Regions from separate parts of the Cytobacillus pseudoceanisediminis genome, predicted to be linked through region 1. Evidence: a T-box and tRNA genes for the amino acid it is inferred to sense, from the RefSeq annotation. Region 1 holds a T-box; the other regions hold tRNA genes.
What was found. A T-box is a leader RNA that pairs with one kind of tRNA and senses whether it is charged. The one in region 1 lies ahead of proS (proline--tRNA ligase), so its partner is inferred to be a tRNA-Pro.
Positions count from the first base shown of each region.

Region 2: it has a tRNA-Pro gene. The T-box ahead of proS (proline--tRNA ligase) is inferred to sense a tRNA for this amino acid. The anticodon was not compared.
Region 3: it has a tRNA-Pro gene. The T-box ahead of proS (proline--tRNA ligase) is inferred to sense a tRNA for this amino acid. The anticodon was not compared.
Region 4: it has a tRNA-Pro gene. The T-box ahead of proS (proline--tRNA ligase) is inferred to sense a tRNA for this amino acid. The anticodon was not compared.

Region 1 is NZ_CP097349.1:3,507,849-3,515,387, reverse strand. It holds gene M5V91_RS18910 (2-thiouracil desulfurase family protein) at 1-15, shown strand, start outside; gene M5V91_RS18905 (DHA2 family efflux MFS transporter permease subunit) at 103-1,563, opposite strand; gene M5V91_RS18900 (TetR/AcrR family transcriptional regulator) at 1,736-2,290, shown strand; gene M5V91_RS18895 (DUF3291 domain-containing protein) at 2,333-2,800, opposite strand; gene M5V91_RS18890 (DUF1284 domain-containing protein) at 2,944-3,360, opposite strand; T-box leader at 3,565-3,781, shown strand; gene proS (proline--tRNA ligase) at 3,843-5,282, shown strand; gene M5V91_RS18880 (cysteine hydrolase family protein) at 5,578-6,135, shown strand; gene M5V91_RS18875 (restriction endonuclease) at 6,266-6,829, opposite strand; partial or broken gene M5V91_RS18870 (DUF6434 domain-containing protein) at 7,004-7,530, shown strand.
Region 2 is NZ_CP097349.1:3,885,166-3,892,704, reverse strand. It holds gene sigB (RNA polymerase sigma factor SigB) at 1-245, shown strand, start outside; gene M5V91_RS20995 (PP2C family serine/threonine-protein phosphatase) at 242-838, shown strand; gene M5V91_RS20990 (Tex family protein) at 902-3,085, shown strand; gene cmpA (cortex morphogenetic protein CmpA) at 3,242-3,355, opposite strand; gene M5V91_RS20980 (SprT family protein) at 3,492-3,941, shown strand; tRNA gene M5V91_RS20975 (tRNA-Asn) at 4,117-4,191, shown strand; tRNA gene M5V91_RS20970 (tRNA-Ser) at 4,197-4,287, shown strand; tRNA gene M5V91_RS20965 (tRNA-Glu) at 4,303-4,374, shown strand; tRNA gene M5V91_RS20960 (tRNA-Asp) at 4,405-4,480, shown strand; tRNA gene M5V91_RS20955 (tRNA-Gln) at 4,489-4,563, shown strand; tRNA gene M5V91_RS20950 (tRNA-Lys) at 4,708-4,783, shown strand; tRNA gene M5V91_RS20945 (tRNA-Leu) at 4,799-4,883, shown strand; tRNA gene M5V91_RS20940 (tRNA-Leu) at 4,943-5,028, shown strand; tRNA gene M5V91_RS20935 (tRNA-Arg) at 5,088-5,164, shown strand; tRNA gene M5V91_RS20930 (tRNA-Pro) at 5,170-5,246, shown strand; tRNA gene M5V91_RS20925 (tRNA-Gly) at 5,270-5,343, shown strand; rRNA gene M5V91_RS20920 (16S ribosomal RNA) at 5,442-6,991, shown strand; gene M5V91_RS20915 (hypothetical protein) at 7,173-7,304, shown strand; rRNA gene M5V91_RS20910 (23S ribosomal RNA) at 7,299-7,539, shown strand, end outside.
Region 3 is NZ_CP097349.1:3,663,638-3,671,176, reverse strand. It holds rRNA gene M5V91_RS19900 (23S ribosomal RNA) at 1-2,599, shown strand, start outside; rRNA gene rrf (5S ribosomal RNA) at 2,803-2,919, shown strand; tRNA gene M5V91_RS19890 (tRNA-Glu) at 2,943-3,017, shown strand; tRNA gene M5V91_RS19885 (tRNA-Val) at 3,022-3,097, shown strand; tRNA gene M5V91_RS19880 (tRNA-Lys) at 3,272-3,347, shown strand; tRNA gene M5V91_RS19875 (tRNA-Leu) at 3,363-3,447, shown strand; tRNA gene M5V91_RS19870 (tRNA-Gly) at 3,454-3,528, shown strand; tRNA gene M5V91_RS19865 (tRNA-Arg) at 3,536-3,612, shown strand; tRNA gene M5V91_RS19860 (tRNA-Pro) at 3,618-3,694, shown strand; tRNA gene M5V91_RS19855 (tRNA-Ala) at 3,716-3,791, shown strand; tRNA gene M5V91_RS19850 (tRNA-Met) at 3,810-3,886, shown strand; tRNA gene M5V91_RS19845 (tRNA-Ser) at 3,910-4,002, shown strand; tRNA gene M5V91_RS19840 (tRNA-Met) at 4,188-4,261, shown strand; tRNA gene M5V91_RS19835 (tRNA-Asp) at 4,265-4,341, shown strand; tRNA gene M5V91_RS19830 (tRNA-Phe) at 4,367-4,442, shown strand; tRNA gene M5V91_RS19825 (tRNA-Tyr) at 4,465-4,547, shown strand; tRNA gene M5V91_RS19820 (tRNA-Trp) at 4,555-4,628, shown strand; tRNA gene M5V91_RS19815 (tRNA-His) at 4,640-4,715, shown strand; tRNA gene M5V91_RS19810 (tRNA-Gln) at 4,741-4,815, shown strand; tRNA gene M5V91_RS19805 (tRNA-Cys) at 4,823-4,896, shown strand; tRNA gene M5V91_RS19800 (tRNA-Gly) at 4,911-4,984, shown strand; tRNA gene M5V91_RS19795 (tRNA-Ile) at 4,991-5,067, shown strand; gene M5V91_RS19790 (cytochrome c oxidase subunit 2A) at 5,769-5,909, shown strand; gene M5V91_RS19785 (cytochrome c oxidase subunit II) at 5,921-6,385, shown strand; partial or broken gene M5V91_RS19780 (cbb3-type cytochrome c oxidase subunit I) at 6,463-7,539, shown strand, end outside.
Region 4 is NZ_CP097349.1:4,982,091-4,989,629, reverse strand. It holds gene M5V91_RS26685 (glucose-1-phosphate adenylyltransferase) at 1-492, opposite strand, end outside; partial or broken gene glgB (1,4-alpha-glucan branching enzyme) at 434-2,378, opposite strand; gene M5V91_RS26675 (hypothetical protein) at 2,602-2,799, shown strand; tRNA gene M5V91_RS26670 (tRNA-Glu) at 2,887-2,956, opposite strand; tRNA gene M5V91_RS26665 (tRNA-Ser) at 2,961-3,051, opposite strand; tRNA gene M5V91_RS26660 (tRNA-Asn) at 3,057-3,131, opposite strand; tRNA gene M5V91_RS26655 (tRNA-Ile) at 3,146-3,222, opposite strand; tRNA gene M5V91_RS26650 (tRNA-Gly) at 3,227-3,300, opposite strand; tRNA gene M5V91_RS26645 (tRNA-Phe) at 3,315-3,390, opposite strand; tRNA gene M5V91_RS26640 (tRNA-Asp) at 3,416-3,492, opposite strand; tRNA gene M5V91_RS26635 (tRNA-Met) at 3,496-3,569, opposite strand; tRNA gene M5V91_RS26630 (tRNA-Ser) at 3,588-3,680, opposite strand; tRNA gene M5V91_RS26625 (tRNA-Ile) at 3,694-3,770, opposite strand; tRNA gene M5V91_RS26620 (tRNA-Met) at 3,788-3,864, opposite strand; tRNA gene M5V91_RS26615 (tRNA-Ala) at 3,879-3,954, opposite strand; tRNA gene M5V91_RS26610 (tRNA-Pro) at 3,964-4,040, opposite strand; tRNA gene M5V91_RS26605 (tRNA-Arg) at 4,048-4,124, opposite strand; tRNA gene M5V91_RS26600 (tRNA-Leu) at 4,140-4,228, opposite strand; tRNA gene M5V91_RS26595 (tRNA-Gly) at 4,235-4,309, opposite strand; tRNA gene M5V91_RS26590 (tRNA-Leu) at 4,318-4,402, opposite strand; tRNA gene M5V91_RS26585 (tRNA-Lys) at 4,418-4,493, opposite strand; tRNA gene M5V91_RS26580 (tRNA-Thr) at 4,501-4,576, opposite strand; tRNA gene M5V91_RS26575 (tRNA-Val) at 4,597-4,672, opposite strand; rRNA gene rrf (5S ribosomal RNA) at 4,682-4,798, opposite strand; rRNA gene M5V91_RS26565 (23S ribosomal RNA) at 4,927-7,539, opposite strand, start outside.

The DNA of each region.
Region 1 (7,539 bases):
AATTATACAGACTAAAAATCAAGAGACTGCGCTTAAGCACCCATTTTTTATAATCGAGAAATAGCAAAGCATACCCAAGAAATCTTAGGTATGCTCGTGTTATTAACTCTGGCTTTGTTGAGCCAATCCTTTATCATGGGTGTTTTTTGGCGATTTTTTAGGCACAAAGAAAACTAAAATCAGTGTTGCAAGGGATAGGACTAACATAAAGACATAGGCAGAACTTGAACCAAAGATCGAAGCTAAGCTCTCCAGTTTGCCTGCTGTCATGTTTTCTTTGGACAACTCCGAAGCATATGATGTTGCCTGGATCGTATATAAAGTGATGACAACTGAAGTTCCAATCGCACCTGACAATTGGCGAATGGTGTTGTTAACGGCTGAACCGTGAGATCCCAGCTCTCTTGGCAGAGCATTCAATCCTGCTGTATTTAAAGGCATAGTAATAAAGCTTAGTCCTATTCTCAAAATAATGGTGCGGACCATTAAATACATATAAGTAGTCGATTCGTTCAAATCGATTACTCCCCACATGGAAATATTTACAAATACTAATCCTGTAATAAAGAGTGGTTTTGCACCGTATTTATCATACATTCTTCCAGTAACTGGAGATAAGAACGCGTTGATGATAGCTCCGGGCAATAAAAGCAATCCTGCTTCGAAAGCCGTGAACTCGCGCCCGTCCTGCAGGTAAATAGGCAGAAGGATTAAATCCGCATACATAATCATCGTAATTAGGACATTGATAAGCGATGTGAGAGTGAAGATTTTGTACTTAAATACAGATAAATTCAGTAAAGGCTCCTTTGATTTCATCTGCCGCAAGCAGAATAGAGCTGTAAAGAATATTCCTGCAATGATCGTTGTAAGGACTATAGGATTTTGCCATCCTTTGCTTCCCGCGGCACTAAATCCGAATAAAATGCATCCAAAGCCAATCGTGGACAAAATAACACTTGGGAGATCCAATCTCGCTTTTGATGTTTCCGATACATTCATCAAATATTTGAAAGCCAGAACGATGACGATGATTAAAAAGGGAATTAACCCAATAAACAGCCATCTCCATGAAACAAATTCAATAATAAAACCGGATAGGGTAGGAGCAATGGCCGGTGCAAAGATTACTGCAAAGCCAATTTTCCCCATTACACTTCCGCGATGCTCGGCGGGGTATAAATATAGAATGACGGTCATCATCAGGGGCATGATAATTCCGGCGCCGATTGCCTGAATCATCCTCCCTGCCAGCAGCATGCCAAAGTTCAGTGCACAGGCGCTAATGACAGATCCGATGAGTAAAAAGAACATTGAACTAATGAACAGCTGCCTTGTTGTAAACCGCTGCATCAGAAATGCTGTGATGGGGACTAATACCCCATTTACAAGCATAAATCCGGTTGATAACCATTGGACCGTTGCTGCTTTTACGTTGAATTCCTCCATGAAACTGCTCAATGCCACATTTAATAAAGTCTGATTCAAGGTGGATAAGAAACAGCCGGCAATCAGAACGATTAATAATATTTTTTTATTGCTTTCTGTTATTTCATTGCTCATTCATAAACTCCTTCGTTCTGAACTTGTATTCTCAACATGTTGTCGATAAAATTCATAGTAACAAAACCATCTATTCTTGACCATGAACAGTTTTCTTGTGTGTGTTCACTAATCGACAGCATGAATAGGGGCTGTTGAGAAAGTCCATGAAAATCTATAAAGGAGGGTTAGAATGTCTGCGCCGAAAAAGGAAGATCCCCGTACAATCCGTTCAAAGGAAATGTTCAAAACAGCAGCTTTTTCCCTGCTATCAGAGGAATCCGATATTTCAAAACTGACCGTTCAGAAAGTTGCGGCCGAAGCAGGATTAAACCGGACAACATTTTACTTGCACTATCAGGATATTCAAGATTTTCTAACGCAAATTACCGGAGAAATTTTAAGCGGGCTATCTGATAAAATTGCAGCATTGATACAATCGGAAGATCTATCAGAAAAGCAGCAGCTGACCCAATTGCTTGATTATTTATATATCCACAGAAAGTATTTGCTGATCTTATTCAAGATGAATCAATTCGAGGAAAAACTATTCGTATTATTAAAACAGTTAGTAGAAATAAGAAGAAAGAATACACAGAAGGAATTGCCCGGCGAATATGTTTCTATAGATATTAAAACAGCCTCATTGGTAGGCATCATCATGTGGTGGCTAAAGAAGGGACTTCATTTTAGTTCCGATTATATGGCTAATGAAATTCATTTAATGTATAAGGTGAGGCCGCAGTAAAGTGCTGATAGGAAAAACGCTGTGCAGGAGAATTAACCCCAGCTATTTAAGCAGGATCGGTTTCCCAAATTGATCAAATGCATGTCTAAAGTCAAATGCAAAAGAATCAGGTCCATGCTGGATATAAAAATCATATCTATTGAAAGCTTCCTTCCAGGATACATCCGATAACATATCCGTCCACCACACCACATAATTTGGCTGTCTCTCTGGAAGAGGCCCAAACCACTTATTCCTGTCCTGCAATGCCTGCCTATGCAGGCCAGAATAGGTAAACTGATATAAAGATTGAAGGTTTGTCCATACTGTTAAGGTGAGAATGGGGGTACCCTCTCCTTTAATCGTTTCTTCAGGGAACTTAGCTCTAGTTGGTGAGAATTCTTTTATGAGGTGCCCTGTTTTAGCAGCCTCTCGCATGACTTCAATTCCCGCTTCAAAAAACTCCCGGGAGGCAGGATGTTCTTCTGAGTGCTTCAGCCGTCCAACCGTCAAAATAGCCACAAATGCCATGTTAATCCCTCCATTACCTTTTTTACATATATTCTGAAAGGACTCGATTAATTCCTGTATAAACAGGATAATAATTTAATGGTTGTTGCAGATTTAAAACAGTTCTCAAGCAAGTTTAAGAATGGGTATTTAACAGGGGAGGGTCACTTTACTTCCCTTAAGCCCTTCCCTTCAAGAATATCTTGAATACCTTCTTCACAAACGCCGTATGAACGCCAGGAACACGTTTCGCAAACAGTTTGAATATCTGAGGGAAGGGCATATTTTTGAATGTTCGACTCAATGTCCTTCCAATACAGGATTTGCCCGATCTTAAGTCCAAGTTTTTCTAAAATAACGGCATCTCTTTCATAAATATCGTTGTGTTCACAGTGGTATTCACCTGAGTTGGGATACTTTTTACACAGTTGATCTGGCCCTTTTACAAGCTGTATCCATGTCCTGGGGTTGTCTCTCAAGGCTTGGTGCAAACGTGTCATATTTTCCACGTATTCCTGAGAGTAGCCCATTCCCCGATATCCCAGAAGGCAAAAAAGATGATGGCCTCGCAGCTTATACATAAAATCCCCCAATTGAAATGGTTCGTTTACGTTTGAATGTTAACTTAAAAAATGTATAGTTAACATACTTGTTTATCATAACATTTAAAATTGATCAGCTGAGGGTCTTTTTTAAAGTCTTTTGGGGCAGGCTGTTTAAAATGGAAAATAAACTACTGTAAATATTGAATTGCCTGTGACAAGTTGATATATTAACTTATATATATGAAATCAATGATGTGATCAAGTAAATAAGGATTGTGAAACAGAAAATATAGCCTGGGCTGAAAGCTATATCACCCCTCCTTATTGAACCCTGCCACGGAGATTGTTAGTAAAGCTAACCGGGTCGTTTCGTTACAAACGTTTAGAGGACTTTAGATTTTATATTAAAGTCGAACTAAGGTGGTACCACGTCTATTAGCGTAAAGACGTCCTTTTGAAGGACTCTTTATGCTTTTTTATTTTTTAAACAAATTTCATTTTCCAAGGAGGAAAAGAAGATGTCTCAACAAAAGCCAAACAACTTTTCAAAATGGTATCTTGATACGATTCAAAAAGCCGATTTATTTGATTACACCCCAGTTCGCGGCTGTATTGCCTTTAAGCCGGATGGCTATGAAATATGGGAACATATTCAGGAAGAGATGGATAAGCGTTTTAAAGAAACCGGTCATCGCAATGCATATTTCCCCATGTTAATTCCAGAATCCTTCTTTCAGAAGGAAAAGGATCATATTGAAGGATTCTCGCCAGAGCTTCCATGGATAACAGAAGCGGCAGGTGAGAAACTGGAGGAACGTCTGGCACTGCGCCCAACTTCTGAAACAATGATTGGACATTTGTATTCAGATTGGATTAAGAGTTATCGGGATCTGCCTGTATTAATAAATCAATGGGCAAATGTATTCCGGTGGGAGAAGAAGACTCTTCCATTTATCCGCACTTCTGAATTTTTATGGCAGGAAGGCCATACGGCTCATGTGGATGAAGAAGATGCGCGTAAGGAAACAATGCAAATGCTTTCCATTTATAAAGAGGTTGTAGAAGGATTACTTGCGATTCCAGTTTATGATGGCCAAAAAACACCATCAGAACGCTTTGCCGGTGCGGTTGATACTTTTTCCATTGAAGCGATGATGAAAGATGGAAAAGCGGTGCAGGCAGGTACCTCCCATTACTTAGGTACAAAATTTGCCGAAGCTTTCGATATCAAATATTTGAATAAAGAAAATAAACACACCTTTGTCCATACAACATCCTGGGGTACGTCTACAAGGTTAATTGGCTCCGTCATCATGGTTCATGGAGATGAGCAAGGCCTTGTGCTGCCTCCAAAAATAGCACCGACTCAAGTTGTACTGATTCCAGTCGGGCCATGGAAAAAGAACCCGGCCATTATGGAGAAGTTAGATGAAATCTTTGCAGCATTAAAGGCAGAAGGAATCCGCGTCCGCCTAGATGATTCTGATCAATCACCAGGCTATAAATTTAATGAGTGGGAACTGAAAGGTGTACCTGTCCGCATAGAACTCGGTCCACGTGATTTAGACCAAAATCAATGTTTAATGAAGGCCCGTGATCTTGGAGACAAAGTTGCGGTACCGCTTGAAGCCATTATTGACAGCATTAAAAAAGAGCTTGAAACCATGCAGAATCGTCTATTCGAAAATGCAAAAGCGTTCCGCTCGGAGAATTCACACACACATATTGATACAATGGACCAGTTAGAACAGCACATAGCAGAATCCGAATTAAATGAAACCATTCCTGGCTGGATATTGGCTGGCTGGTGCGGAGAAGACGCCTGTGAAGAAAGTGTCAAAGAAAAAACAAAATTCACAACAAGGAACATTCCGTTCAATCCGCCGGCAACTAAGGACACATGCATCCATTGTGGTAAAGAAGCGAAGCATACGGTTTGGTTTGCGCGAGCTTATTAAGCTTGAATGTGAAATATTACGTGATCTTTCAGGGTCAATTATTTAGGTCCGCCTCACTCAGGCGGACTTTTTTCTTAAAGATGATTGAATGAACGTCCAGGTTTCACAGTAAAGCATTCGAATAAGGAACTTAAACATATTTTATTGAACTGATTAATATGTTAAAATCAAAAATGTCTAAAAATTTAGATAACATTTTCGGACAATGTTATTATGACAATCAATATATTGGCATGAAAATACTATGGGGAACAGATCTCAAATAACTTTATAGGTATTGAAAGGGGAAAATCATTTGAATCAAACATTATTAATTATTGATGCCCAACAGGAGTTAATTGATGGGAATATAAAAGAAAGTAAAGTTTTTAATAAAGAGCGGCTTATTGGGAATATCAATTTAGTGATCGAAAAGGCAAAGCAATCCAGTATTCCAGTTGTCTTTGTTAGGGATTTAGATGTTGCTGAAGGGAAAGGCAAAGGATTTCAGGTTCACGAAGAAATTAATGTGCCTGCGGAAACGAAGTTCTTTGATAAAGCTGCGACGAATTCCTTCCATGGAACAGGACTGCTGGATCACCTTAAATCTCAAAAGGTCAAGCATGTTGTTATAATGGGGTGTAAAACCCAGCACTGTATAGACAGTGCAGTTAGAACCGCAACTATTAGTGGATTGGATGTAACATTAGTAGGTGATGGACATTCAACAACGGACAGCGATGCTTTAAGTGCAGAACAAATTATCAAGCATCATAATGATACTCTTCACGGCCATTACAATGTGGAACATTTTTCAGTTGTCAGAAATGCAGCGGAAGACTTGTTTCATCCGATACATGATTCATATAGGTGAATTGAATTTATAGTATAGAGATATTCCTTATTAACAATAGATTCCCAATTTCTTACTGTGAAATTGGGATATTTAATTTGTGAAAGATAGGCATTCATGAAAGTAGAGGTATACAGGAATTTCCTGAACATCAAGAATGCTGCCCCCGTATTTTTTCCCCTTTTTTCGCTTTTAGAATCCATTTTATAAACTGTTGCCTGTCATATAAACGCATATTGTTTGCTTCGGCAAATTCAATTGCTTGACGGGTGAAACGCTCATTTGTGATGACCCAGCATTCAGCAGCATCAAAAATATCCATTTGCCTTAAAGTTTTTTGGACTAGGCGTATTCCGACTTCTCTTTTATGGCTTTTGACTTTAACAATCACTTGATACCCCGATGGAGAGGCAAGTAAAAAACTTATATCCGGATTCTCATCAATCGGTTTTGTAACTATATAACCAAGTTTGGATAATAGAGAGATGGAGAAATCCTCTAATTGCTCATCTGAAAGTTTGCTGATCAGCCAGATTTCGGAATCCGCCTGACTTTTCTGATCACGGCGAAACCAAAACAATCCGTAAACGAGATAGAAAATCACCTCTCCCAAAAAAGTCAGAAATGCATTTTCCCAATTGTTCGTATTCATAAAGACAATAATCGGCACCAGGATGATCATAAACCAAAGTATTAGATGATGACGTTCATTCAACCTGTAACACATCCTTCATTCTAAAAGTCTTCTAATCTTGTTATATCACAAATCATTTGGGCGGCAAGAATAGGAATATCTAAAAAGATTGGAATAGCCAAAATATATTGGTAAAATTTACATTTACGAACATGTGTTTTATAATATTATTATCTTAAAATGGAGGTAGAATACTTGAGGCCGGAACTAAGAAAGGATTTGGAAGTAAAAGATTTCCTCAGCTATTATTGGTTAAAAGAAGAGCTGCGAGTTTTTTGCAGAGAGAATGGAATGAGTGCTGCTGGCTCTAAAATGGAGATTACGGATAGAATAGCAGCATTTCTTCAGACAGGAGAAATAAACAAGCCAGCAAAGAAAAAAAGTCCCCTTCTAAAGATGTTTTGTCAGAATTAAATTTAGATACTGTCATCACAGAAAATCACCGCTGCAGCCAGACTGTAAGAGCCTTCTTCAAATCAATTATCCCTAAATTTCATTTTTCGACTTATATTCAAAATTATTTTAAAGAAAATGCAGGCAAAACATATCGTGATGTGGTTCATGCTTGGTATGAAGAGGAAGAAAGAAAAAAGAATCCGTCTTATAAAAAACAAATAGGGTCTCAATTCGAATATAATCAGTTCACCAGAGATTATTTTGCAGACCCAAAAAACAAAGGCAGTAATCGAGAAGAGGCCATTAAAGCCTGGAATGTTTTATAAAAACTGCCA
Region 2 (7,539 bases), 380 kb from region 1:
GAAATGAAGACGAGGGCTATGAAAAAGTAAATCAAATGCTAGTTCTTGATAAAGTACTGCATGTCCTGTCTGAGAGAGAGAAATTAATTATACAATACACATATCTTGAGAATATGAGCCAAAAAGAAGCTGGAGATAAACTGGGGATTTCCCAGATGCATGTCTCGAGACTTCAGCGCCGTGCAATCAAAAAGCTTCAGGAAGCGATCCACTCTGAAACAAATAACTCGGAGTGCCTTTCATGACCAAATTGGTTGGAGATAACATCGAAGTGATTGCTCACCAGACAGCTAAAGATGGCAAAGCTTTTTGCGGTGATGGATATTACTTCACCGCAACTGATGAATACTTTGTATGTGTGCTGGCAGATGGCCTTGGAAGCGGGGAATTCGCGTATGAAGCTTCTTCTGCTGTTGTTTCTGTCGTAGAGCAGCATCATGAGAAAGATGTAGATACGCTCATGAAGCTTTGCAACGATGTTCTTTTACAGAAAAGAGGAGCAGCAGTAGCACTGTTTAAAGTCCATTTTGCCTCCAGGGAATTTGTATACAGCTGTGTAGGGAATATTCGGTTTTTCCTTTATTCATCTACTGGGAAACTCACATATCCTCTGCCTGTAACTGGATATCTGTCAGGAAGGCCGCAGGTGTTTCATACCCAGCGGTTTACGTATGAAGCGGAATCTAAGTTTTTGATATACTCAGATGGCTTGAATATTCAAGGGGTTAAAACTTTGCTGAAAGCATTTCTCCCTATTGATCTTATCTCGGAAGATATAAAAAAGCAGTATCCATCTACCTCAGATGATGCTACTTTCATACTTGGAAGCTTACTCTAGAACAGGGTAAGCTTTTTGTTTTTCTTTTTGATAAAATGAAAAGTGAGACTCTATGATGGAGGAATGATCTTGGAAAAAACTTTGGATAGACAAAATCAAGTACTAAACCTAATCGCTGGAGAATTATCAATAGCCATTAAACAAGTAAAAAACACAATCAGCTTATTGGAAGAAGGGAACACAGTCCCGTTCATTGCCCGATACAGAAAGGAACAGACAGGTGCACTGGATGAAGTTCAAATTCGGGATATCATGGAGCGCTGGCAATACATACAAAATCTCAATCAGCGTAAAGAAGAGGTAGTCCGCTTAATTGAAGAGCAGGGCAAGCTGACAAAAGAGTTAAAATCCAACATTGAAAAAGCGGTGAAGCTACAGGAGGTAGAAGACTTATACCGGCCATATAAGCAAAAGCGCCGCACAAAAGCAACTGCGGCAAAGGAAAGAGGGCTTGAACCGTTTGCTGAATGGCTTCTCACCTTCCCCCTTAATGAACCCCCTGCTGCAAAGGCAAAAGAATTTTTATCAGATGAAAAGGAAGTAACCACAACGGAAGAGGCAATTGCCGGAGCGAAAGATATTATCGCAGAATGGGTATCAGATGAAGCAGAAAGCAGAAAATGGATCCGTATGGAAACAGCCAAAAAGGGAACAATTGAGTCTTCTGTGAAGAATAAAGAGATTGACGAAAAAGGCGTTTATGAAATGTACTACGAGTATGAGGAACCAGTGAGCAAGATTGTTCCACACCGCACACTTGCATTAAACCGGGGTGAAAAAGAAGAAGTTTTAAGGATTAACATTAAGCCAAATACCGAATTTATCTTAAAGTACTTGTATAAAAAGTGGGTGAAGGATGAACGCTCCCCTGCAGGGGCAATTGTAAAGGAAGCTATTGAGGATGGATACAAGCGTCTGATTATGCCTTCGATTGAACGTGAAATCCGCAATGAACTAACTGAAAAAGCAGAAGAACAGGCGATCATGATTTTTTCTGAAAATCTCAGAAAACTGCTGCTTCAGCCCCCATTAAAAGGCAAGATAGTACTGGGTGTAGACCCTGCCTACAGAACTGGCTGCAAGCTTGCAGTTGTAGATGAAACTGGAAAAGTACTTGATATCGGTGTCATATATCCGCATCCTCCTGTTTCCAAAACGAAACAAGCACGAGAGAAAGTAGTTCATATTCTAAACACCTACAAAGTAGAAATGGTTGCCATCGGCAATGGAACCGCCTCAAGGGAAACCGAGCAGTTCATCGCTGACATTTTAAAGGACATGAAAGAGGAGATATTCTACCTAATTGTCAATGAAGCAGGGGCGAGCGTATATTCTGCCTCAGACCTTGCCAGAGAAGAGTTTCCTGATTTTCAGGTGGAAGAAAGGAGTGCTGTATCCATCGCCCGCCGCCTCCAGGATCCTCTTGCAGAATTGGTTAAGATTGATCCCAAGTCCGTGGGGGTTGGCCAATATCAGCATGACGTATCTCAGAAAAAGCTGTCAGAATCACTCTCTTTTGTTGTAGAGACAGCGGTAAACCAAGTGGGTGTCAATGTAAATACAGCTTCATCTTCGCTGCTGCAGCATGTAGCTGGCCTTTCAAAAACAGTTGCTGTGAATATAATCAAGAAACGAGAAGAAGAAGGGAAATTTACAGACCGCAAGCAGTTGAAAAAGATTCCGCGCCTTGGCGCCAAAACCTATGAACAGGCAATAGGCTTCCTGCGGATTATCGATGGGAAAGAACCTCTGGACCGGACTGGTATACACCCTGAAACGTATGCAGTAGTAAATAAATTGCTTGCTAATCTCGGCTTTAAATCCAGTGACCTTGGAACACAATCATTAAGGGAAGCACTAAAAGGCATAAATATCAGCCAGACAGCCCGGGAGCTTGAAATTGGTGAACTTACACTGAGAGATATTATTGATGCCTTAATGAGACCTGAAAGGGATCCGCGTGATGAGCTGCCAAAGCCACTCCTAAAGAAAGAAGTCCTGAAACTTGAGGATCTGCAGGAAGGGATGGAGCTTCAAGGGACAGTGAGAAATGTTGTCGACTTTGGTGCATTCGTTGATATCGGAGTCAAACAGGATGGCCTTGTTCATATATCCAAACTTAGCCGCCAATTTGTCAAACATCCGCTGGATGTCGTGTCCGTTGGGGATGTAGTAACAGTCTGGGTTGACTCTGTTGATAAGCACAAGGGAAGAGTCGCCTTAACTATGCTTGACCAAACTAATTAACATTCCTTTGTTTTGCTGGCTTAAATGGCTTGTTCTTCGAGTCATAAGCCAAATCACGCCGGAAATCAATATTTCTAGCGTGATTTGGCCTATGCTTGTGAGGTTTTCAAAGGGCTGTAGCTGCTTTTAGCTGGTATATCTCAGGCTCGCCATATTTTATGAGCAGTGTTTCTTTCTATAGAAAAACCAGCACTGATTCAGCAGCTTGATCTGATACCGGTCCTTTTCATAAAAAGCACGCTGGATTTGGTTTTGAAACCATACAGGCATCTGATTTACCTCCCGTGTATTGGAATCTGATAATCGCTCCCTAGGGCAGCAAAGCGAGTTCAGAGCTATAATAGGTATATATAATGTATGCTATAATAGGTTGTCATGTTTACGATAAGAGAGGAAAAACATTGTTATGAATGACCAGGAGCTTCAGACACTTGTTGAAAAGATATCCTTAGAAAGCTTCGGCAAGCCCTTTCGCCATCAGGCTTATTTTAATTCACGCCTCAGGTCGACTGGCGGAAGATATATGCTGAGTTCACATCATGTTGAAATAAACAAAAAGTATTATGAGCAGCTTGGGGTCGGAGAATTAGAAGGAATTATTAAGCACGAGCTTTGTCATTATCATTTGCATTTAGAAGGAAAAGGATATAAACATCGTGATCAGGATTTCAGAATGCTAATGAAAAAAGTGGGAGCACCTCGATTTTGTTCGGCCTTGCCTGATCATCCAAAAACAAATAGATCTGCTAAGATTCTTGTTTATATGTGTAAGGAATGCGGTCAAACTTATCAAAGAAAAAGAATGGTTGATACGAGGAAATATGTTTGCGGTAAATGCAAGGGGAAATTAGTTTAAAAAAGAATTGACATTAGATTAAGTACACTTTATATTTAATAATTGTCGCAGGACAAAACAGGATAAACGGCTAATAAATTCTTCTAAAAACAAGCTTGACTTTTATAGCCTCCGTCCTTATAATATGAAGAGTCGATAAGATGTTAACTGTTTTATCGATAAAGTTCATTATTATTCCGCAGTAGCTCAGTGGTAGAGCATTCGGCTGTTAACCGAACGGTCGCAGGTTCGAATCCTGCCTGCGGAGCCATATTTGGGGAAGTACTCAAGTGGCTGAAGAGGCGCCCCTGCTAAGGGTGTAGGTCGCGTAAGCGGCGCGAGGGTTCAAATCCCTCCTTCTCCGCCAGAAAATTCTCACAATGGCCCGTTGGTCAAGCGGTTAAGACACCGCCCTTTCACGGCGGTAACACGGGTTCGAATCCCGTACGGGTCACTTTTTTGTTTCCGACGGTTTTATGTGGATGGTCCCGTGGTGTAGCGGTTAACATGCCTGCCTGTCACGCAGGAGATCGCGGGTTCGATTCCCGTCGGGACCGCCATTTGTTATTGGGCTATAGCCAAGCGGTAAGGCACCGGACTTTGACTCCGTCACTCGCAGGTTCGAATCCTGCTAGCCCAGCCATTTTTGATGAGCCATTAGCTCAGTCGGTAGAGCAGATTGCAGCATCAGTGAATTTCTTCATCCGAATAGCAATCCGTGACAAAGCGTTTAGCTTTGGAACATCTGACTGCACACAACAGGCTTTAGGAAGTCTCATAAAAGTATGAGCCATTAGCTCAGTCGGTAGAGCATCTGACTTTTAATCAGAGGGTCGAAGGTTCGAGTCCTTCATGGCTCACCATTTTAATTTCATATTGCGGGTGTGGCGGAATTGGCAGACGCACCAGACTTAGGATCTGGCGCCGCAAGGCGTGGGGGTTCGACTCCCTTCACCCGCACCATTAATTACCATTGAGATAAGTGCTACGTTTTGGTATGATGTTACTTGTCGCTTCATTAAGCGGTCGTGGCGGAATGGCAGACGCGCTAGGTTGAGGGCCTAGTGGGGGCAACCCCGTGGAGGTTCAAGTCCTCTCGGCCGCACCAAAAAAGTTGTTGACTTTTGAAATCTAGGTTGATATAATATAAGAGTTGCTTTAAAAGATGCGCCCGTAGCTCAATTGGATAGAGCGTTTGACTACGGATCAAAAGGTTAGGGGTTCGACTCCTCTCGGGCGCGCCATATTACGGGGAGTAGCTCAGCTTGGTAGAGCACTTGGTTTGGGACCAAGGGGTCGCAGGTTCGAATCCTGTCTTCCCGACCATTCGGGAAACAATAATTTTATATGCGGGTGTAGTTTAGTGGTAAAACCTCAGCCTTCCAAGCTGATGATGAGGGTTCGATTCCCTTCACCCGCTCCAAACTTTCTGATTGATCTTTGAAAACTGAACGAACAAAAACGTCAACGTTAATTCTTTAGTCTTTTTTGAAAAGACAACTTATGAGCTTAATCAACTCTTATATGGAGAGTTTGATCCTGGCTCAGGACGAACGCTGGCGGCGTGCCTAATACATGCAAGTCGAGCGGACAGATGGGAGCTTGCTCCCTGAAGTCAGCGGCGGACGGGTGAGTAACACGTGGGCAACCTGCCTGTAAGACTGGGATAACTCCGGGAAACCGGGGCTAATACCGGATAATTCTTTCCCTCACATGAGGGAAAGCTGAAAGATGGTTTCGGCTATCACTTACAGATGGGCCCGCGGCGCATTAGCTAGTTGGTGAGGTAACGGCTCACCAAGGCAACGATGCGTAGCCGACCTGAGAGGGTGATCGGCCACACTGGGACTGAGACACGGCCCAGACTCCTACGGGAGGCAGCAGTAGGGAATCTTCCGCAATGGACGAAAGTCTGACGGAGCAACGCCGCGTGAGTGATGAAGGTTTTCGGATCGTAAAACTCTGTTGTTAGGGAAGAACAAGTACCGGAGTAACTGCCGGTACCTTGACGGTACCTAACCAGAAAGCCACGGCTAACTACGTGCCAGCAGCCGCGGTAATACGTAGGTGGCAAGCGTTGTCCGGAATTATTGGGCGTAAAGCGCGCGCAGGCGGTTCCTTAAGTCTGATGTGAAAGCCCCCGGCTCAACCGGGGAGGGTCATTGGAAACTGGGGAACTTGAGTGCAGAAGAGAAGAGTGGAATTCCACGTGTAGCGGTGAAATGCGTAGAGATGTGGAGGAACACCAGTGGCGAAGGCGACTCTTTGGTCTGTAACTGACGCTGAGGCGCGAAAGCGTGGGGAGCAAACAGGATTAGATACCCTGGTAGTCCACGCCGTAAACGATGAGTGCTAAGTGTTAGAGGGTTTCCGCCCTTTAGTGCTGCAGCAAACGCATTAAGCACTCCGCCTGGGGAGTACGGCCGCAAGGCTGAAACTCAAAGGAATTGACGGGGGCCCGCACAAGCGGTGGAGCATGTGGTTTAATTCGAAGCAACGCGAAGAACCTTACCAGGTCTTGACATCTCCTGACAACCCTAGAGATAGGGCGTTCCCCTTCGGGGGACAGGATGACAGGTGGTGCATGGTTGTCGTCAGCTCGTGTCGTGAGATGTTGGGTTAAGTCCCGCAACGAGCGCAACCCTTGATCTTAGTTGCCAGCATTCAGTTGGGCACTCTAAGGTGACTGCCGGTGACAAACCGGAGGAAGGTGGGGATGACGTCAAATCATCATGCCCCTTATGACCTGGGCTACACACGTGCTACAATGGATGGTACAAAGGGCTGCGAGACCGCGAGGTTAAGCGAATCCCATAAAACCATTCTCAGTTCGGATTGCAGGCTGCAACTCGCCTGCATGAAGCCGGAATCGCTAGTAATCGCGGATCAGCATGCCGCGGTGAATACGTTCCCGGGCCTTGTACACACCGCCCGTCACACCACGAGAGTTTGTAACACCCGAAGTCGGTGGGGTAACCTTTTGGAGCCAGCCGCCTAAGGTGGGACAGATGATTGGGGTGAAGTCGTAACAAGGTAGCCGTATCGGAAGGTGCGGCTGGATCACCTCCTTTCTAAGGATATTTACATGAAACGCGACGTGTTTTGTTCGTTCAGTTTTGAGAGTTCAATCTCTCAATGAAAGATTCGTTCTTTGAAAACTAGATAACGTTAATGAAGAAGCAATAACCGAGTAATCGCCATCTTAGTTTTTTTCTCTTATTTTTGTTTTAAAACGAAGTAAGAGCACAAACCATGAGGGCAATGAGAAGCAAGAAGATCAAGGAAGCGACCGAACGAGCACCGGAGCGTACGAGAGTACGTGAGGAGCACAGTGACGGAGCTGACGCAGAGATTCGCCGCTTATCATTGGCCGAAGTAGGTTAAGTTAGAAAGGGCGCACGGTGAATGCCTTGGCACTAGGAGCCGATGAAGGACGGTACTAACACCGATATGCTTCGGGGAGCTGTAAGTAAGCTTTGATCCGGAGATTTCCGAATGGGGAAACCCCTATCCGTAATGGGATAGGATCTTTACCTGAATACATAGGGTATAGAAGGCAGACCCGGGGAACTGAAACATCTAAGTACCCGGAGGAAGAGAAAGCAAATGCGATTCCCTG
Region 3 (7,539 bases), 160 kb from region 1:
AATGAACAGGTCTGGAAAGGCCGGCCAGAGAAGGTAAAAGCCCTGTAGTTGAAACTTCGTTCCCTCCAGAGTGGATCCTGAGTACGGCGGGACACGAGAAATCCCGTCGGAAGCAGGGAGGACCATCTCCCAAGGCTAAATACTCCCTAGTGACCGATAGTGAACCAGTACCGTGAGGGAAAGGTGAAAAGCACCCCGGAAGGGGAGTGAAAGAGATCCTGAAACCGTGTGCCTACAAGTAGTTAGAGCCCGTTAATGGGTGATAGCGTGCCTTTTGTAGAATGAACCGGCGAGTTACGATTACATGCGAGGTTAAGTTGATGAGACGGAGCCGCAGCGAAAGCGAGTCTGAATAGGGCGAATGAGTATGTGGTCGTAGACCCGAAACCAGGTGATCTACCCATGTCCAGGGTGAAGTCCAGGTAACACTGGATGGAGGCCCGAACCCACGCACGTTGAAAAGTGCGGGGATGAGGTGTGGGTAGCGGAGAAATTCCAATCGAACTTGGAGATAGCTGGTTCTCTCCGAAATAGCTTTAGGGCTAGCCTCATGTAGTAAGAGTCTTGGAGGTAGAGCACTGTTTGGACTAGGGGCCCCCATCGGGTTACCGAATTCAGACAAACTCCGAATGCCAAAGACTTATCCATGGGAGTCAGACTGCGAGTGATAAGATCCGTAGTCAAGAGGGAAACAGCCCAGACCACCAGCTAAGGTCCCAAAGTATACGTTAAGTGGAAAAGGATGTGGAGTTGCTTAGACAACCAGGATGTTGGCTTAGAAGCAGCCACCATTTAAAGAGTGCGTAATAGCTCACTGGTCGAGTGACTCCGCGCCGAAAATGTACCGGGGCTAAACGTATCACCGAAGCTGTGGATTGACATCTTCCGATGTCAGTGGTAGGAGAGCGTTCTAAGGGCGTTGAAGCGGGATCGCAAGGACCCGTGGAGCGCTTAGAAGTGAGAATGCCGGTATGAGTAGCGAAAGATGGGTGAGAATCCCATCCACCGAATGCCTAAGGTTTCCTGAGGAAGGCTCGTCCGCTCAGGGTTAGTCGGGACCTAAGCCGAGGCTGAAAAGCGTAGGCGATGGACAACAGGTTGATATTCCTGTACCACCTCTTTACCGTTTGAGCAATGGGGGGACGCAGGAGGATAGGGTAAGCGCGCTGCTGGATTAGCGCGTCCAAGCAGTTAGGCCGGTAACGAGGCAAATCCCGTTACCACACAGGCTGAGCTGTGACGGCGAGGGAAATTTAGTACCGAAGTTCCTGATTCCACACTGCCAAGAAAAGCCTCTAGCGAGGGAAAAGGTGCCCGTACCGCAAACCGACACAGGTAGGCGAGGAGAGAATCCTAAGGTGAGCGAGAGAACTCTCGTTAAGGAACTCGGCAAAATGACCCCGTAACTTCGGGAGAAGGGGTGCTCATTAGGGTGAATAGCCCTGATGAGCCGCAGTGAATAGGCCCAGGCGACTGTTTAGCAAAAACACAGGTCTCTGCGAAGCCGCAAGGCGAAGTATAGGGGCTGACGCCTGCCCGGTGCTGGAAGGTTAAGAGGAGAGGTTAGCGCAAGCGAAGCTTTGAATCGAAGCCCCAGTAAACGGCGGCCGTAACTATAACGGTCCTAAGGTAGCGAAATTCCTTGTCGGGTAAGTTCCGACCCGCACGAAAGGCGTAACGATCTGGGCACTGTCTCAACGAGAGACTCGGTGAAATTATAGTACCTGTGAAGATGCAGGTTACCCGCGACAGGACGGAAAGACCCCGTGGAGCTTTACTGTAGCCTGATATTGAATTTTGGTACAGCTTGTACAGGATAGGTAGGAGCCTGAGAAGCCGGAGCGCCAGCTTCGGTGGAGGCGTCGGTGGGATACTACCCTGGCTGTATTGAAATTCTAACCCGCGCCCCTTATCGGGGCGGGAGACAGTGTCAGGTGGGCAGTTTGACTGGGGCGGTCGCCTCCTAAAAAGTAACGGAGGCGCCCAAAGGTTCCCTCAGAATGGTTGGAAATCATTCGCAGAGTGTAAAGGCACAAGGGAGCTTGACTGCGAGACCTACAAGTCGAGCAGGGACGAAAGTCGGGCTTAGTGATCCGGTGGTTCCGCATGGAAGGGCCATCGCTCAACGGATAAAAGCTACCCCGGGGATAACAGGCTTATCTCCCCCAAGAGTCCACATCGACGGGGAGGTTTGGCACCTCGATGTCGGCTCATCGCATCCTGGGGCTGTAGTCGGTCCCAAGGGTTGGGCTGTTCGCCCATTAAAGCGGTACGCGAGCTGGGTTCAGAACGTCGTGAGACAGTTCGGTCCCTATCCGTCGTGGGCGCAGGAAATTTGAGAGGAGCTGTCCTTAGTACGAGAGGACCGGGATGGACGCACCGCTGGTGTACCAGTTGTCTTGCCAAAGGCATCGCTGGGTAGCTATGTGCGGAAGGGATAAGTGCTGAAAGCATCTAAGCATGAAGCCCCCTCGAGATGAGATTTCCCATAGCGTCAAGCTAGTAAGATCCCTGAAAGATGATCAGGTTGATAGGTCAGAGGTGGAAGCGTGGCGACATGTGGAGCTGACTGATACTAATCGATCGAGGACTTAACCAAAACGAAAAGCGGAGGCGACTGTTCAACTTCGAGAGACGTTGGAGAGCCGGCCATTCAAATCCTGGTTTTGGGATTTGGAGGGACGGATCGAAACGGCCGAGAAGTTAGGAGCCGAAGCTAGACAAGTCATTGGTGAATACTCGGCAAATGCTTCTTCATGCATTATCTAGTTTTGAGGGAACGAAGTTTCTTCAACCAAATAGTCCGGTGGCGATAGCGAGAAGGTCACACCCGTTCCCATACCGAACACGGAAGTTAAGCTTCTCAGCGCCGATGGTAGTTAGGGGCTGTCCCCTTGTGAGAGTAGGACGCTGCCGGGCACCCTAATTGGGTAATTATATATGGCCCCTTGGTCAAGCGGTTAAGACACCGCCCTTTCACGGCGGTAACACGGGTTCGAATCCCGTAGGGGTCACCATTTTGGAGGATTAGCTCAGCTGGGAGAGCATCTGCCTTACAAGCAGAGGGTCGGCGGTTCGATCCCGTCATCCTCCACCATAACTTTTGAAAAAGCTATTTGCTACTCTTAAGGTATGAGCCATTAGCTCAGTCGGTAGAGCAGATTGCAGCATCAGTGAGACTCTTCACCCGAATAGCAATCTGTGACAAAGCGGTTTAGCTTTGGAACATCTGACTGTACTTATCAGAATTTAGGAAGTCTCATAAAAGTATGAGCCATTAGCTCAGTCGGTAGAGCATCTGACTTTTAATCAGAGGGTCGAAGGTTCGAGTCCTTCATGGCTCACCATTTTAATTTCATATTGCGGGTGTGGCGGAATTGGCAGACGCACCAGACTTAGGATCTGGCGCCGCAAGGCGTGGGGGTTCGACTCCCTTCACCCGCACCATTTTAAGCGGAAGTAGTTCAGTGGTAGAACATCACCTTGCCAAGGTGGGGGTCGCGGGTTCGAATCCCGTCTTCCGCTCCATTATTTTGCGCCCGTAGCTCAATTGGATAGAGCGTTTGACTACGGATCAAAAGGTTAGGGGTTCGACTCCTCTCGGGCGCGCCATATTACGGGGAGTAGCTCAGCTTGGTAGAGCACTTGGTTTGGGACCAAGGGGTCGCAGGTTCGAATCCTGTCTTCCCGACCAGGGACACTTCTTTTATTACATGGGGCCTTAGCTCAGCTGGGAGAGCGCCTGCTTTGCACGCAGGAGGTCAGCGGTTCGATCCCGCTAGGCTCCACCATAAATATTTAGTCACATTGGCGGTGTAGCTCAGCTGGCTAGAGCGTACGGTTCATACCCGTGAGGTCGGGGGTTCGATCCCCTCCGCCGCTACCAATATGCTTATTTTGTATCATATCGGAGGAATACCCAAGTCCGGCTGAAGGGATCGGTCTTGAAAACCGACAGGCGGGTCAAACCGCGCAGGGGTTCGAATCCCCTTTCCTCCTCCATATTTTATATAATAATACTATCGCGGGGTGGAGCACGACCGAATAATCTTCGAAGGAATTACTTCAGCGCACCGATTGAGTTGCTGCTTGGATAATCTTTCTGAAATCGGGGCGGTACTTCATTGAATAAGCTGCGAGATGAAATGCTAGATGTGAGCATAGAATAATCACATTAATAATACTATCGCGGGGTGGAGCAGTCCGGTAGCTCGTCGGGCTCATAACCCGAAGGTCGCAGGTTCAAATCCTGCCCCCGCAATCTGGTCCGGTAGTTCAGTTGGTTAGAATGCCTGCCTGTCACGCAGGAGGTCGCGGGTTCGAGTCCCGTCCGGACCGCCATTTTTACAAAAAATAAATAATATGTGGCTCAGTAGCTCAGTCGGTAGAGCAAAGGACTGAAAATCCTTGTGTCGGCGGTTCGATTCCGTCCTGAGCCACCATTTCCTAAGTCTTATCAGACGTGGAGGGGTAGCGAAGTGGCTAAACGCGGCGGACTGTAAATCCGCTCCTTCGGGTTCGGCAGTTCGAATCTGCCCCCTCCACCATTTATATAGGGGTATAGTTTAATGGTAAAACGAAGGTCTCCAAAACCTTTGATGTGGGTTCGATTCCTGCTACCCCTGCCAGTAGGATAGTGGCGGTTGTGGCGAAGTGGTTAACGCATCGGATTGTGGCTCCGACACTCGTGGGTTCGATTCCCATCAATCGCCCCATTATTCTTTTTGACAGCAATATTATTGGGCTATAGCCAAGCGGTAAGGCACCGGACTTTGACTCCGTCACTCGCAGGTTCGAATCCTGCTAGCCCAGCCATTTTTAAGGCAGCATAGCCAAGTGGTAAGGCAGAGGTCTGCAAAACCTCCATCCCCGGTTCAAATCCGGGTGTTGCCTCCAAACCATAATCATATGCGGGTGTAGTTTAGTGGTAAAACCTCAGCCTTCCAAGCTGATGATGAGGGTTCGATTCCCTTCACCCGCTCCAACATATGGGCCTATAGCTCAGCTGGTTAGAGCGCACGCCTGATAAGCGTGAGGTCGATGGTTCGAGTCCATTTAGGCCCACCATTATACATACCATTTTCAAACTAATTCCAATAGGAGTTAGTTTTTTTGTATTGGAGAAATATAAAACGGTTATTGGACCGATTTATATTTCTGTGTTAAAATCCCATCCCTAGAGGTATTTGGTAATTATACTAATACATATGGAGTTTATCCATACCGTGATTTTTCACCTTTTCTCTACGAAATTCAATCTCTCGTTAGTTTAGTATCGGGCGCCTGATTTTCATTCTGTTTTATCTTCCAACTCTTTTCCTCTATTATTCAGTTCCTTAACTTTATCATCTGAAAATATTTCAAGAACGCTCCAGCTGTTAATGAAAAAGCCAAAATTACAAAACATCCAAAATAGCCCCCAGTTTTCCTTAAATTTTATTAACCTGCCGATTAGTTTAAGACGATAGTTTACATACTTCATCAAAATTCTAACTTAAAATTTCAAATCCTTATGTTCTTTACATTAATCTTTTAAAGCTTGAGATTCATTACAAATCAGGTGAATTAACTTTTTGTGAATTATTTGTGAATCGTTATGCTTGCCAGTACAGAATTCATTGGAAGAAAGCCTTGATATTACTGTGTTCTTGTTAGTATTTCAGCATTTTTGCCTGCGAAGATATATGAAAAAAGTGTGATTCATTTCACTTTTATGAAAACCCTTCTCAACTATGATGTAGGTAACAAAGCTAAGGAGCTGATGGAAGGTGGAAACGCGAAAAGTGGTCCAGAGCAGTTCAAAGGAACATAACTCTCTAAGGGGTACGTTCTTTTCAGTTACAGTTGTGGGGCTTGGGATCTTTGTTACTTATTTAATTGTGTATGGCCTGTACATGGCCAGATTATAGGGGGATATAAAATGATGCATCGGTCGGAGAAGGTATGGCTGATATTAAGCTTTGGAATGATTATTGGATTCATGCTGATTACGGGCTATCAGACATTCGCCCTGGAGATGGGGCCGCCAAGCTATGGAGAGCGAATTGATCCTCAAAAAGTGGATGAAACAGCGCCGTTCGATAATCCTGGGATTAAGAAGATAGGCGAGAATGAGTATGAAGTAGTTATGATTCTTCAGGTATTCAGCTTTACCCCAAATGAAATTGAAGTGCCTGCAGGATCGACAGTTCATTTTATCATGACATCTAAAGATGTTGTGCATGGCTTTCAAGTCGCTGACACGAACCTAAATGCAATGGTTGTGCCTGGCTATGTACAAAAGATCACACAGAAATTTGATAAGCCAGGTGAATATTTGGTTCTTTGCAATGAGTACTGCGGCGCGGGTCATCAGATGATGAGCACCACCATTACGGTGAAATAAAGGGGGGATAAACAGTGGAAACAGTTATTAAGCAAACAGGAAAAACACAAGCATTTAAGGATAAAGCAAATAAAGTTATGGGAATTAGCCTGGAGGATGCAAAAATAACGAAATCATATTTATCTGTTGCTTTCTTAGCCATCCTGCTTGGCGGAATACTTGGACTATTGCAAGGGCTGAATCGGGCTGGAATGCTGGAATTGCCGGCATGGCTGAACTATTATCAGGTTCTTACAGCTCACGGTCTGCTGCTGGTAGTCGTACTGTCGGCTTTCTTCACAATTGGTTACTTTTATGCTGGATTATCTCATACTCTGGGAGGCCTGCTTCCTAAGGTAAGAAAGATGGCTTGGATCGGCTTCTGGATGAAGATTTTCGGATTTGTCCTAGCTGTGATTCCGATTTTAATGAATGAAGCATCTGTTATGTATACCTTCTATCCGCCAATGGCTGCTTCACCCATTTTCTATATCGGTTTAGTCTTCATTGTATTGGGTGTATGGATGTGCGCCTTTGGTGCCTTTATTAATGTGGCTAGCTGGCGAAAGAGGAATCCCGGCCAGCATATCCCTATTCTTTCTTTCTTTGCAACCGGTGTATTTGTTCTCTTATTCTTTGGAAGCATACCTGTAGCCATCGAAGTTTTTACCATTATCCCTTGGGCTTTTGGATGGGTGGAGACAATAAATGTCATGGTTGCACGCACGCTGTTCTGGGCGTTCGGCCATACGCTGGTAAACATCTGGTATTTAACAGCGGTCTCTGCCTGGTATGTCATAGTGCCGAAGATTATTGGCGGCCGTAGGTGGAATGACCTTTTAACAAGAATTGTGGTTATTGCACTTGTAATTATGAATATTACCGGCGGCTTCCATCATCAGATTATTGATCCTGGTATTTCTGAACCTGTGAAATACATGCACGTGTTTATGAGTTTGGCAATTGGCTTCCCTTCATTAATGACTGCTTATGCTATGTTTGCAGTATTTGAGCGTACAGCGAGAAAAAAGGCGGAAGAGGTCTTGTCGGCTGGTATAAGAAACTTCCTTGGGGAGATGTTCGATTCCTCGCGCCATTTATCGCGATGGCTGCTTTTATTCCTGCCGGAGCCGGCGGAATAGTACAAAGCACAAACCAATTGAACCAGGTAGTTC
Region 4 (7,539 bases), 1.5 Mb from region 1:
GAACCTGCTTGCCTCCGGCCAAGGTACTTCAATTACAGAAATAGTGGCATCCGCGCCTTTTTCAATATGATAATTCAGCATCAGCTCATAATTCATTTTATAAATATGATCACCGGATAAAATCAGGACATATTCCGGATCATATTGCTTTAGATAATTGAGGTTCTGATAAATAGCACTTGCTGTTCCCGTATACCACTTGACTTCCGATGATTCACTGTAAGGGGGCAGCACTGTCACACCGCCGTTCTTTCTATCAAGATCCCATGCGCTGCCTATGCCAATATACGAATTCAGAACCAGCGGCTGGTATTGGGTAAGAACACCGACTGTATCAATTCCGGAATTGGTGCAATTGCTCAATGTAAAATCAATAATCCGGTATTTCCCTCCAAATGGCACTGCAGGTTTCGCAAGACTTTTTGTTAGAGAACTAAGCCTGCTCCCTTTCCCTCCTGCTAATAACATTGCGACGCACTTTTTCTTTCCCATTTCCCTTCCTCTCCTTCCGATGTTTTACAGGGCGTAAGATTGAAATGCCAAATGGCGGAATAGACATTTCCAAACTGAACGGCTTGCCGTGAAACTCTTTTTCCTCAGTCTTAAGGACCCTCTTGTTGGTGCTATTTGATCCTCCAAAGCTATCACTATCACTGTTGAGTATTTCCCTATAAGACCCCGCCTTTGGAATTCCAATACGATAATTAGGGTAGAAAGCAGGTGTGAAATTGCAGACAATCACAAGAAAATCATCCACTTTTGAGCCTTTTCTGATAAAGGAAAAGATGGATTGGTCTGCATTATGACAATCAATCCATTCAAAGCCATCCTGAAGGTGATCAAGCTCAAAAAGAGCCTTTGAACGTTTATAAACCTTTATTAATTCTTTCACATAATCATTTGCCTTTTTATGCATCTCGTAATCAAGCAGATGCCAATCAAGCTGTTCTTTGTCTTTCCATTCGGAAAACTGCCCAAGTTCGCTCCCCATGAAAAGAAGCTTCTTGCCGGGGTGGGCAATCATGTAGCCAAGCAGGAGCCTGAATTGCGCAAATTTTTGCCAGTAATCTCCGGGCATTTTATCAAGCAGCGATTTCTTTCCATGGACAACTTCATCATGTGAAAAAGGCAGTATGAAGTTTTCCGTAAAAGCATACAAAAGCGAAAAAGTCATCTTTCCATGAACATCAGATCGCCTCTCAGGTGCTGTTTCCATATATGTAAGAACGTCATTCATCCAGCCCATATTCCACTTGTAATGAAAACCCAGCCCTCCATAATGGACTGGTGCAGTCACTTGCGGCCAGTCTGTTGAATCCTCTGCCATCATGAGAAAGGAAGAATCATATTGCGAAACAACTTTATTTAAGTTTTGCAGAAAACGGGTGCCGAATGGATTTTCTGTCTTTCCATCCCGGTTAGGCCAATAGATAATATTAGCCACCGCATCAACCCGAAAGCCATCAATATGATATTTTTCCATCCAAAAAACAGCGTTGGAAATAAGAAAGCTTTGAACTTCATTTTTGCTCAGGTCAAAATTAGCTGTCCCCCATACTCGGTTCTCTCTGTCGCCTTCTGTTTCATACTCATACAAATACGATCCATCAAACTGGTAAAGGCCGTGGGCATCTTTGCAGAAGTGTCCCGGTACCCAGTCCAGAATGACCCCAACACCCTGCTGATGGCACTGATCAACAAAATACATAAAATCATGCGGGCTGCCGTAACGGCTTGTAACTGAGTAATAACCTGTTCCCTGATAGCCCCAGGAAGCGTCGAGCGGATGCTCAATTAGAGGAAGCAATTCTATATGCGTAAACCCATGCTCCACCACATAAGGAATGAGTTCATCTGCAAGCTCCCTGTATGTAAACAGACTTCCAGACTCTTTTTGCTTCCACGAACCCAGATGAACTTCATAAATGACTGCAGGCTCCGTATAAATAGGCTTCATTTCTTTTTTTGCATCCATTTGCTGTCATTCCACTGATATCCGTCAAGCGAATATACTATAGATGCTGTATTGGGCCTTACTTCTGAAAAAAGCTATAAGGATCAGCCTTTAATACCACTTCCCCTTTCTTTGTTTCAATTTCATACTTATACAAGGCACCTTCCATGTTTCCATCCAGCTGAATAAACCAGACACCTTCATTATTCACTCTATGTAAGGTATAGCCTTCTCCATTCCAATCATTAAAATCACCGACTAATCTGATAATTTCAGCGTTCGGTGCCCATACGCAAAAACGGGTAATCACTTCTCCGCCATTTGAAACTACATGTGCACCAAATAACTGGTGACTCTCATAATATGTCCCTTCATGGAACAAATGCAGCTGGTAATCGGTTGGAACCAAAGTATCCACTACCATCCTTCTCCCCACCCAGTGTCGTTTCTTTTGACTTTCCTGTTATATTCGTGAGACGTGAGAAAAATCCTTGTAAAAGTTTTTTTAATTTTATGACAACAACATTCAAATCCCGTTAAAAACCGATAGCATTCTGCCCAATCTAACAGTCTTCGACATAATCTCCGGTAAACTTAGACAAAATAAAACAAAGTATGCAAGCAAAAAATGAAAGGAGAATAATATTTTGAGCAATAAAGAAGAGGAATTTTTATTAAACGAGGCATCAAAAGATGAAATAAGAATTCCGATATTTGAAGCACCGGATGGAAAGATTATGGCCACCGGGGATATGTTTAGAGGCCCCTATACGGGAATATCTTCTGAAATCGATTTGAATAATCCAGGCAATAAATTAAGCAAGGCAGAAGAGAGGTTTGATTAAAAAACAGAGAAGCAACTAACCGAGGGCAGGCTGGAACAGAAAAGACAACAAAAAAGCTGCCAACAAATTGTTGACAGCTTTTTTGTATGACCTACGGGATTCGAACCCGTGTTACCGCCGTGAAAGGGCGGTGTCTTAACCGCTTGACCAAGGGGCCAATATGGCGGAGAAGGAGGGATTTGAACCCTCGCGCCGGTTACCCGACCTACACCCTTAGCAGGGGCGCCTCTTCAGCCACTTGAGTACTTCCCCATATATGGCTCCGCAGGTAGGATTCGAACCTACGACCGTTCGGTTAACAGCCGAATGCTCTACCACTGAGCTACTGCGGAACAATAATATAAAATGGTGGGCCTAAATGGACTCGAACCATCGACCTCACGCTTATCAGGCGTGCGCTCTAACCAGCTGAGCTATAGGCCCATTTTGGAGCGGGTGAAGGGAATCGAACCCTCATCATCAGCTTGGAAGGCTGAGGTTTTACCACTAAACTACACCCGCATAAGGTTCTAAAATGGTGGCTCAGGACGGAATCGAACCGCCGACACAAGGATTTTCAGTCCTTTGCTCTACCGACTGAGCTACTGAGCCACATATTATTTATTTTTTGTAAAAATGGCGGTCCGGACGGGACTCGAACCCGCGACCTCCTGCGTGACAGGCAGGCATTCTAACCAACTGAACTACCGGACCAGATTGCGGGGGCAGGATTTGAACCTGCGACCTTCGGGTTATGAGCCCGACGAGCTACCGGACTGCTCCACCCCGCGATAATATTATTAAATATATGGAGGAGGAAAGGGGATTCGAACCCCTGCGCGGTTTGACCCGCCTGTCGGTTTTCAAGACCGATCCCTTCAGCCGGACTTGGGTATTCCTCCGTATAAATGAAAATGGTGGACCTTGTAGGACTCGAACCTACGACCGGACGGTTATGAGCCGTCTGCTCTAACCAGCTGAGCTAAAGGTCCAGCATCGATGAATTAAATGGTAGCGGCGGAGGGGATCGAACCCCCGACCTCACGGGTATGAACCGTACGCTCTAGCCAGCTGAGCTACACCGCCGAAGTGTTAAAATATGGTGGAGCCTAGCGGGATCGAACCGCTGACCTCCTGCGTGCAAAGCAGGCGCTCTCCCAGCTGAGCTAAGGCCCCAATAATAAATGGTCGGGAAGACAGGATTCGAACCTGCGACCCCTTGGTCCCAAACCAAGTGCTCTACCAAGCTGAGCTACTCCCCGTATATAATGGCGCGCCCGAGAGGAGTCGAACCCCTAACCTTTTGATCCGTAGTCAAACGCTCTATCCAATTGAGCTACGGGCGCAATGTTAAATTCTACTGGTGCCGAGGACCGGAATCGAACCGGTACGGTAGTCACCTACCGCAGGATTTTAAGTCCTGTGCGTCTGCCAGTTCCGCCACCCCGGCAATAAATGGAGCGGAAGACGGGATTCGAACCCGCGACCCCCACCTTGGCAAGGTGATGTTCTACCACTGAACTACTTCCGCATAAAGAATGGTGCGGGTGAAGGGAGTCGAACCCCCACGCCTTGCGGCGCCAGATCCTAAGTCTGGTGCGTCTGCCAATTCCGCCACACCCGCAATATGAAATTAAAATGGTGAGCCATGAAGGACTCGAACCTTCGACCCTCTGATTAAAAGTCAGATGCTCTACCGACTGAGCTAATGGCTCGTTGAAATGGTGCCGGCGAGAGGACTTGAACCCCCAACCTACTGATTACAAGTCAGTTGCTCTACCAATTGAGCTACACCGGCAGCTTGTACATTTAAATTAATGGTGGAGGATGACGGGATCGAACCGCCGACCCTCTGCTTGTAAGGCAGATGCTCTCCCAGCTGAGCTAATCCTCCATTATTATCGCCCGGCAGCGTCCTACTCTCACAAGGGGACAGCCCCTAACTACCATCGGCGCTGAGAAGCTTAACTTCCGTGTTCGGTATGGGAACGGGTGTGACCTTCTCGCTATCGCCACCAGACTATTTTCCAAAGACAAGTTTTATTATACCGTCTTTTTAGGATTTTTCAAGAGAAAATTTCATATTTTTCATTCTCTCAAAACTAGATAATGTATGAAGAAGCATTTGCCGAGTAATAACCATATAACTTGGTTAAGTCCTCGATCGATTAGTATCAGTCAGCTCCACATGTCGCCACGCTTCCACCTCTGACCTATCAACCTGATCATCTTTCAGGGATCTTACTAGCTTGACGCTATGGGAAATCTCATCTCGAGGGGGCTTCATGCTTAGATGCTTTCAGCACTTATCCCTTCCGCACATAGCTACCCAGCGATGCCTTTGGCAAGACAACTGGTACACCAGCGGTGCGTCCATCCCGGTCCTCTCGTACTAAGGACAGCTCCTCTCAAATTTCCTGCGCCCACGACGGATAGGGACCGAACTGTCTCACGACGTTCTGAACCCAGCTCGCGTACCGCTTTAATGGGCGAACAGCCCAACCCTTGGGACCGACTACAGCCCCAGGATGCGATGAGCCGACATCGAGGTGCCAAACCTCCCCGTCGATGTGGACTCTTGGGGGAGATAAGCCTGTTATCCCCGGGGTAGCTTTTATCCGTTGAGCGATGGCCCTTCCATGCGGAACCACCGGATCACTAAGCCCGACTTTCGTCCCTGCTCGACTTGTAGGTCTCGCAGTCAAGCTCCCTTGTGCCTTTACACTCTGCGAATGATTTCCAACCATTCTGAGGGAACCTTTGGGCGCCTCCGTTACTTTTTAGGAGGCGACCGCCCCAGTCAAACTGCCCACCTGACACTGTCTCCCGCCCCGATAAGGGGCGCGGGTTAGAATTTCAATACAGCCAGGGTAGTATCCCACCGACGCCTCCACCGAAGCTGGCGCTCCGGCTTCTCAGGCTCCTACCTATCCTGTACAAGCTGTACCAAAATTCAATATCAGGCTACAGTAAAGCTCCACGGGGTCTTTCCGTCCTGTCGCGGGTAACCTGCATCTTCACAGGTACTATAATTTCACCGAGTCTCTCGTTGAGACAGTGCCCAGATCGTTACGCCTTTCGTGCGGGTCGGAACTTACCCGACAAGGAATTTCGCTACCTTAGGACCGTTATAGTTACGGCCGCCGTTTACTGGGGCTTCGATTCAAAGCTTCGCTTGCGCTAACCTCTCCTCTTAACCTTCCAGCACCGGGCAGGCGTCAGCCCCTATACTTCGCCTTGCGGCTTCGCAGAGACCTGTGTTTTTGCTAAACAGTCGCCTGGGCCTATTCACTGCGGCTCATCAGGGCTATTCACCCTAATGAGCACCCCTTCTCCCGAAGTTACGGGGTCATTTTGCCGAGTTCCTTAACGAGAGTTCTCTCGCTCACCTTAGGATTCTCTCCTCGCCTACCTGTGTCGGTTTGCGGTACGGGCACCTTTTCCCTCGCTAGAGGCTTTTCTTGGCAGTGTGGAATCAGGAACTTCGGTACTAAATTTCCCTCGCCGTCACAGCTCAGCCTGTGTGGTAACGGGATTTGCCTCGTTACCGGCCTAACTGCTTGGACGCGCTAATCCAGCAGCGCGCTTACCCTATCCTCCTGCGTCCCCCCATTGCTCAAACGGTAAAGAGGTGGTACAGGAATATCAACCTGTTGTCCATCGCCTACGCTTTTCAGCCTCGGCTTAGGTCCCGACTAACCCTGAGCGGACGAGCCTTCCTCAGGAAACCTTAGGCATTCGGTGGATGGGATTCTCACCCATCTTTCGCTACTCATACCGGCATTCTCACTTCTAAGCGCTCCACGGGTCCTTGCGATCCCGCTTCAACGCCCTTAGAACGCTCTCCTACCACTGACATCGTAAGATGTCAATCCACAGCTTCGGTGATACGTTTAGCCCCGGTACATTTTCGGCGCGGAGTCACTCGACCAGTGAGCTATTACGCACTCTTTAAATGGTGGCTGCTTCTAAGCCAACATCCTGGTTGTCTAAGCAACTCCACATCCTTTTCCACTTAACGTATACTTTGGGACCTTAGCTGGTGGTCTGGGCTGTTTCCCTCTTGACTACGGATCTTATCACTCGCAGTCTGACTCCCATGGATAAGTCTTTGGCATTCGGAGTTTGTCTGAATTCGGTAACCCGATGGGGGCCCCTAGTCCAAACAGTGCTCTACCTCCAAGACTCTTACTACATGAGGCTAGCCCTAAAGCTATTTCGGAGAGAACCAGCTATCTCCAAGTTCGATTGGAATTTCTCCGCTACCCACACCTCATCCCCGCACTTTTCAACGTGCGTGGGTTCGGGCCTCCATCCAGTGTTACCTGGACTTCACCCTGGACATGGGTAGATCACCTGGTTTCGGGTCTACGACCACATACTCATTCGCCCTATTCAGACTCGCTTTCGCTGCGGCTCCGTCTCATCAACTTAACCTCGCATGTAATCGTAACTCGCCGGTTCATTCTACAAAAGGCACGCTATCACCCATTAACGGGCTCTAACTACTTGTAGGCACACGGTTTCAGGATCTCTTTCACTCCCCTTCCGGGGTGCTTTTCACCTTTCCCTCACGGTACTGGTTCACTATCGGTCACTAGGGAGTATTTAGCCTTGGGAGATGGTCCTCCCTGCTTCCGACGGGATTTCTCGTGTCCCGCCGTACTCAGGATCCACTCTGGAGGGAACGAAGTTTCAACTACAGGGCTTTTACCTTCTCTGGCCGGCCTTTCCAGACCTGTTCATTTACCTCGTTCCTTT